Regions from separate parts of the Proteus sp. GOKU genome, predicted to be linked through region 3. Evidence: riboswitches for the same ligand, from Rfam matches in the RefSeq annotation. Region 3 holds a riboswitch; each other region holds the start of a gene.

Region 1 (2,275 bases), 400 kb from region 3:
CCTTTAGTTTGTACTTGCGATAATGTGGCACCAAGCTGGGTCGCCAGCGTCACCATAAAAGATTCTTCGCTCTCATTAAATAAGCGACGCTCTTTTTGCTGAACGACTAATACACCAAGGAGTTGGCGACGATAAACGATAGGAACGCCAAGGAAAGCGCGGAGATCGTCTTCTTTAACTTGAGGAAGGTATTTAAAACTAGGATGTTCACGAACATCAGCGAGGTTGATAAGTTCTGAAAGACGACCCACTTCACCAACAACGCCTTCATCAAATGAAAGGCTAACGGCTCGCCCTCTAGGTTTTTTTAACCCTTTGGTCGCCATAAGATAAAAACAACTACGTTGTTTATCGGCAAGATAAATAGAACACACATCCGTGTGCATTGCCTGACACGTTTCCTTGACTAAGAGTTCAAGCGCTTCTGGAAGCCCTGCTGCCATAGCCACTTTTTCTACAATTTCTCGCAAACGTGTCAGCATAGTGTTATCTAATACCTTTTACGCCGATATCCATACGATGGACGCGGTAAAGACACTTGTTCTTGCAACGGCATGACTACTGGTGCGAACTCTTTCATTACACGTCGATAAACATCGCGTTTAAAAGAGACGACTTGTCGAACTGGATACCAATAACTCACCCAACGCCAGCCATCAAATTCTGGCGTTTTGCTTTGTTGAACATTGATGTCTTTATCATTACTTGTTAACTGCAAAAGGAACCAACGCTGTTTTTGTCCAATACAAACAGGTTTTGTGTCCCAACGCACCAAACGCTTAGGTAACTTGTAACGTAACCAGTTACGTGTGGAGGCAAGAATTTTGACATCCTTGCGACTTAACCCAACTTCTTCGAACAACTCTCGGTACATTGCCTGCTCTGGCGATTCTCCAGGGTTAATTCCTCCTTGAGGAAACTGCCATGAATGTTGCCCATAGCGACGAGCCCAAAGCACTTGCCCTTGCCGATTACAAATTACAATCCCTACATTCGGGCGGTAGCCATCATCATCGATCACTAGACTACCTCAATAACCAAATTTGAAAGATAACTCATTGTTTCATACTACTCACAGACGGTAAACCTCTATCAACAGACTTTGCATGGCTCGCGTATTTATCTACAATGGGAAAGTCTCAACGGGGTGCCTTTCTATTTCTAGGCTGAGAAAAACTCGTGGAACCTGATCCAGCTAATACTGGCGTAGGGATTTGAGTCAGGATGTTGCAATATTCATTGGCTTGCCATCCTCACTCCTCAGATCCTACCTGACTTTTACTGAGGAACTAAACGTGTTAACTAAATCGCTTCGCTTTACTTTCCTGCTCGGCGCACTGGGCATTATGAGCACTTTTTCGACTCAAGCCTTAGCACAAAAACCCACACTCACTGTTTACACTTATGATTCATTTACCGCAGATTGGGGTCCGGGACCTGCAATAAAAAAAGCGTTTGAACAGCAATGTGATTGTGAACTAAAACTGGTTGCTCTGTCTGATGGTGTATCTCTACTTAATCGCTTACGTATGGAAGGTGATAAAAGTAAGGCGGATATTATTTTAGGATTAGATAACAACTTGATCCACGCAGCAAAAGAAACCGGACTTTTTGCACCAAGTAATATCGATACATCCAAACTCACTTTACCTGAAAAATGGACTGACGATACCTTTGTACCTTATGACTACGGCTACTTTGCTTTTATTTATGACAAAAACCGTGTCCAAAATCCGCCAAAAAGCATGGCTGAACTCCTAAACAGCAAAGAACAATGGAAGATCCTCTATCAAGATCCTCGTACCAGTACTCCAGGTTTAGGTTTAATGTTATGGATGCAGTCGCTTTATCCTGAAAACACCGCTACTGAATGGAAAAAATTGTCAGAGAAAACACTGACAGTCACTAAAGGTTGGAGTGAGTCTTATGGCTTATTCTTAAAAGGCGAAGGTGATTTTGTGCTTAGTTACACATCATCCCCGGGTTATCACATTCTAGCGGATAAAAAAGATAACTATGCCGCAGCGATTTTTGATGAAGGACACTACTTACAAGTCGAAGTTGCCGCAAAACTCAAATCGAGCAAACAACCTGAATTAGCACAGCAATTTATGCAGTTCATGTTAACCCCTGCATTCCAAGAAACGATACCTACTACCAATTGGATGTATCCTGTTATAGATATGCCATTACCTGAAGTCTATTCTTTAATGCCTAAACCTGAAAAATCATTGCAATTTGATGCTGAAATTGTCGCAAAAGAGCGCCAGACATG
Region 2 (2,275 bases), 1.3 Mb from region 3:
ATCTGAAACTTTACTTCTTAAATAAAATCTTAAGGGATTAGAATCGGTTAAGAAGAAAATAAATAGATTTATTGTACTTATAAACGTAATTTTGTCTGATATAAAATGCTGTTATTTTTTTATGATAATGTATTGTTTTTAATAAAAAATTAAGTTTTTATTAGATTTTAAATAAATAACTGATAAGTAAGGCCTGTAAGATATAATTTAGGCTTAGCCATTTTCAATAGAAAAAATCTATAAAATATCTATTTTTATGACTTAATTGAAATATTGATATCAATTTGAGATAAATTTAATATCAATAACATCAGCTTATCAAAAGAGGTTAATTTCCAGCAGGATAATAGAGTAACGAATAAAAAGAGTTAAATAAAAAAAAGAAAAATTCTGTGTTGGTTTATAAATCGTTTAAGTGGTGTAAGTTTTGTTTAGCGAAATGTCGGTTTTTTGTGCAGATTATCCTAAAGCAAAAACGTGCGAATAATGTTTATTCACACATTTTCAGGAAATATATTGTTTATTATTGAGATAATTTTTCTTGGCTAATGATAAGTAGCCGATGGGTATCGTGATCTTTACTCCAGTAATAATTTTCCCATTTTTCATAAAGTTCATCTAAACAGTTTAACGTAGTTAGTGAATGAATACCTTTTGTTCTATTTGAAAGAGATATAAAATATTTTTTGCTAAAAGCCCATGAAATCATTATGTCCCAAAATCGTTTATTTATCCCTAGTTGGTCTTCTAAAGTGATCATAATGTGATAATCATTTAGGATGTGATGGACTATAGGTCGTGGAAAATCATTATTTGCATCACGATGTTTAGAAAGACGGGAACGCCAAACTTTTATTTGAGTACACGTTGTTTTTCCATAAACAATATCTTGCCGAAGTCTAAGTTCAACAAGTTAGGCTGTTTCACTTTCTTTATCTGCGGTGATAAGTCTGTATTGATCTTTACGTAATGATTTAACTAAACGGTATCCGATTGGAATTTCAAAATAATTTATTGAAATATCGTTAACTCCTTCATTTAAAAAGTGAATTGTATTTTCAACATTGGCGCTATTTATTCTTAATAATTTATCAAGATTTATATTATAGTCTTTATAACTCATTGATTTTATTCTGTTATTTAATTTAATGTTCTATCATATTCACTTCTTCTGACAATTAATATATCGATTATCGTTAAAACGGATAAAAATATACAAAGCGATCCTCGCTGGTTACTAGCATCTTTATCTTGAGCGTGCGATACTCCTTATCGCCTGAATTTACAGGCTTTGGCTCGGGGCGCCTTATGGCTGAGATGAACCCGTATAACCTGATCTGGATAATGCCAGCGTAGGGAAGTCAAGGTAACTCTGCTGATTAACAGAGCCCGACTTTTCTGTAACTGGTGAAAGGAGGAGTTAATCAGTGAGATTCAATGCATTGTCTATCGCAGGCACCGATCCTAGTGGTGGTGCAGGTATTCAGGCTGATCTGAAAACATTTTCCGCACTGGGTGTTTATGGCACGACAGTAATGACAGCACTTGTTGCTCAAAATACCTGTGGTGTCCGTCGTGTCTATGATTTATCCCCCGATTTTGTTGCTGCTCAATTAGATGCTGTTTTATCTGATGTTCGCATTGATAGTGCCAAAATTGGTATGCTCTCTAATGCCGCGATTATTGATGTGGTTTGTAATAAACTTCAGCAATATGCGATTCCTTTTGTTGTACTTGATACTGTGATGATTGCAAAAAGTGGTGATCCGCTATTGCAGCCTGATGCAGTTAATAAAATGGTTAATCAGCTTTTGCCTTTGGTTGATTTGATCACGCCTAATTTACCTGAAGCAGCAGCACTGCTAGGTTGTGAAGTCGCTAAAGATGAAATAACGATGAAACAACAAGGTTATGCATTACTAAAACAAGGATGCAAAGCGGTGTTGATGAAAGGGGGACATTTAACTGAAAATGAAAGCCCTGATTGGTTATTTACTCAAGATGGCGAGTGGCGATTTACTTCAAAACGCGTTAATACAAAAAATACCCACGGTACAGGATGTACTCTTTCAGCCGCTTTAGCGGCTATTCGTCCTCAAGTTTCTGATTGGCAAACTTGTGTTGAACAAGCAAAAGCCTATTTACAGCAAGCATTAGAACATGCCGATAGTTTAGAAGTTGGACAAGGCTTCGGCCCTGTACATCATTTTCATCGCTGGTGGTAATGTGGCTTACAACAACACTTATCTTAAATAGAGTCTTTATGGCTCTATTT
Region 3 (2,275 bases):
ACTGTTACGAATGATCCACTCACGCGTTTCATGAATATAACGACCTGTTGAGAGATCCATTACGGTATCCGCTCCCCAGCGTGTAGACCAAATCAGCTTTTCAACTTCTTCCTCAATGGAGGAGGTTACAGAGGAGTTTCCAATATTGGCATTCACTTTCACTAAGAAATTTCGTCCAATAATCATAGGCTCTGATTCAGGGTGATTGATATTGGCAGGAATGATAGCTCGACCAGCAGCAACTTCTTGGCGTACAAATTCAGGGGTAATATTATCGGGGAGATGCGCACCGAAGCTGAACCCTGCATGTTGTTGACGTAAAACTTCGCTACGAATTCTCTCTCGACCCATATTCTCACGAATAGCAATAAACTCCATTTCAGGCGTAATAATGCCTTGGCGAGCATAATGCAATTGCGTCACACTTTTACCATTTAGCGCTTTTTTAGGGCTTGGTTTTAAGGGAAAACGTAGATGCTCTAATCCTGCATCAGAAAGGCGCTGTTGAGTGAAATCCGAACTTAAAAGAGAAAGTGCTTCAGTATCATTGCGTTCATCAATCCATGGTTGTCGTATTTTTTTTAATCCAAGATTAACGTCGAGTTGAGAAGCCGGATCGCCATAAGGGCCTGATGTGTCATATACAGGTACAGGTTCATTATCTTCAAAAATAGGGGAATCTTTTGATCCTCCGACTAGCGTTTTATCAAGTTGGATCTCACGCATTGGAACTTGAATATCAGCACGTGATCCTTCGAGGTAAATGCGGTTTGAATTTGGGAAACTAACACCTTGAATGGTGCTGATAAACTCTTGAGCTGCATCACGCTGCTCTTTTCGTGGGCGCTGTTTGTTGTTTGTTGGTGAAATATCTTTAACGGATATAGTTTGATTTTGGGACATAGCATTTCCTAATAAATATCATGCAGGCTAATCGCCTGTCGGGTGAATATTGAGAAAAATGCTTGTCTGGAGGTCGCAGGGAGTATCGACAGATAGGTGTATATAGGTGTGTAAAAAATATACGCAATGAAGCTATCAAAAGGTCGAATCACTCTTGTTCCCTTCGCGGGTATTAACCCGATCAGGTTCCGCGGATCCCGAATTAACGGTCTCAGCCTGTGTTTATAATAGCCTTATAAACACTAGGCACTCCGACAAGAAGATGTCCAGTATATGAAAGATTTTAAAAACTACAAGTCCGACATGGGTTATTTATTTAAACCCCAATGTTGTTGTTCCCACGCTTTTTCATCTGAAACTTGAGTTAATTTTTTATCTGCATTAACCGCGATAACGCGATCCGCTTGGTAACATAATGGGAGATCATTAGATGAATCAGTATAGAAATAAATATAAATATTGTTAATGTTACTGGCTTCTTTCCATTGATTTAAACGCTCAACCTTTCCTTCTCGAAATGTAGGAATGCCTTCAATAAATCCGGTGTAATGATTGTCCTTAATTTGCATATCAATACCCATTGAAACATCCACATTGAGTTGTTTTGCAATAGCGTGAACTAGAAAGGACATTGTCGCTGAAATAATTATAACGGGAATATTTTGCTGTCGATATTGTGTAATTATTGATATTCCTTGTGGGTAAAGTAGAGGCTGAATTTTTGTTTCAGTGAAGTCATTAACCCAATGATTTATTTTACTTATATCATGATGTTTAAAATATGCCAGATGTTGAAATAGATATTGGTCTATATCCAGCTTTTCAGCGTAATAGTCTGCGATCATTTGTTCATCTAGTTTTAGAAAATGAGGATCTGTGACTATTTTTTTATCCCACAAATAGTTTGTCCATAAGCGACTAGAATCGCCTGCTAAAAGTGTTTCATCTAGATCAAAAATAGCAATTCTGTTTTTTATTTTATCTGTCATTATAACGGTTCTTACTATTAATAAAATTTATATTTCTATTTAAGAATGTTAATGAATTATAGAAGATAGTCATAATTCATTGAGTGGTTCTTGCTAAAAAGAGTATCCTCTATTCTATATCATTATTTTGGATAGAATGGTCGTTATGCATTTATATACATTAACAGGCTCCGAAAAGGGCTGGTGGACAGTCAGTCTTGGTGGACGAGTATGGTTACCTAAAGGTGAACTTCCGTTTGGCTTAGCTAAAGATTGGGATCTCATTGGTCAGCACGCCAAAATTGTTGGTGAATGGCAAGGTGAAACAGTTTGGCTTATTCATGGAAAAATGGATAACGACATGTGTTCACCAAGGCTTATCGCTTCACAGGATGAAAACTTAT

What was found. Region 3 has a riboswitch for thiamine pyrophosphate ahead of thiC (phosphomethylpyrimidine synthase ThiC). Riboswitches for the same ligand answer to the same signal wherever they lie in the genome.
Region 1: linked by a shared signal. The riboswitch ahead of thiB (thiamine ABC transporter substrate binding subunit) and the one ahead of thiC (phosphomethylpyrimidine synthase ThiC) in region 3 are both predicted to bind thiamine pyrophosphate.
Region 2: linked by a shared signal. The riboswitch ahead of thiD (bifunctional hydroxymethylpyrimidine kinase/phosphomethylpyrimidine kinase) and the one ahead of thiC (phosphomethylpyrimidine synthase ThiC) in region 3 are both predicted to bind thiamine pyrophosphate.

What each region holds. Positions count from the first base shown of each region.
Region 1 covers NZ_CP034105.1:3,350,634-3,352,908, forward strand. The annotation lists gene ptsP (phosphoenolpyruvate--protein phosphotransferase) at 1-482, opposite strand, end outside; gene rppH (RNA pyrophosphohydrolase) at 491-1,021, opposite strand; TPP riboswitch at 1,134-1,231, shown strand; gene thiB (thiamine ABC transporter substrate binding subunit) at 1,347-2,275, shown strand, end outside.
Region 2 covers NZ_CP034105.1:2,444,055-2,446,329, reverse strand. The annotation lists gene EHE21_RS11385 (hypothetical protein) at 914-1,123, opposite strand; TPP riboswitch at 1,288-1,376, shown strand; gene thiD (bifunctional hydroxymethylpyrimidine kinase/phosphomethylpyrimidine kinase) at 1,428-2,225, shown strand.
Region 3 covers NZ_CP034105.1:3,746,748-3,749,022, reverse strand. The annotation lists gene thiC (phosphomethylpyrimidine synthase ThiC) at 1-903, opposite strand, end outside; TPP riboswitch at 1,045-1,167, opposite strand; gene EHE21_RS17115 (HAD family hydrolase) at 1,212-1,892, opposite strand; gene nudC (NAD(+) diphosphatase) at 2,038-2,275, shown strand, end outside.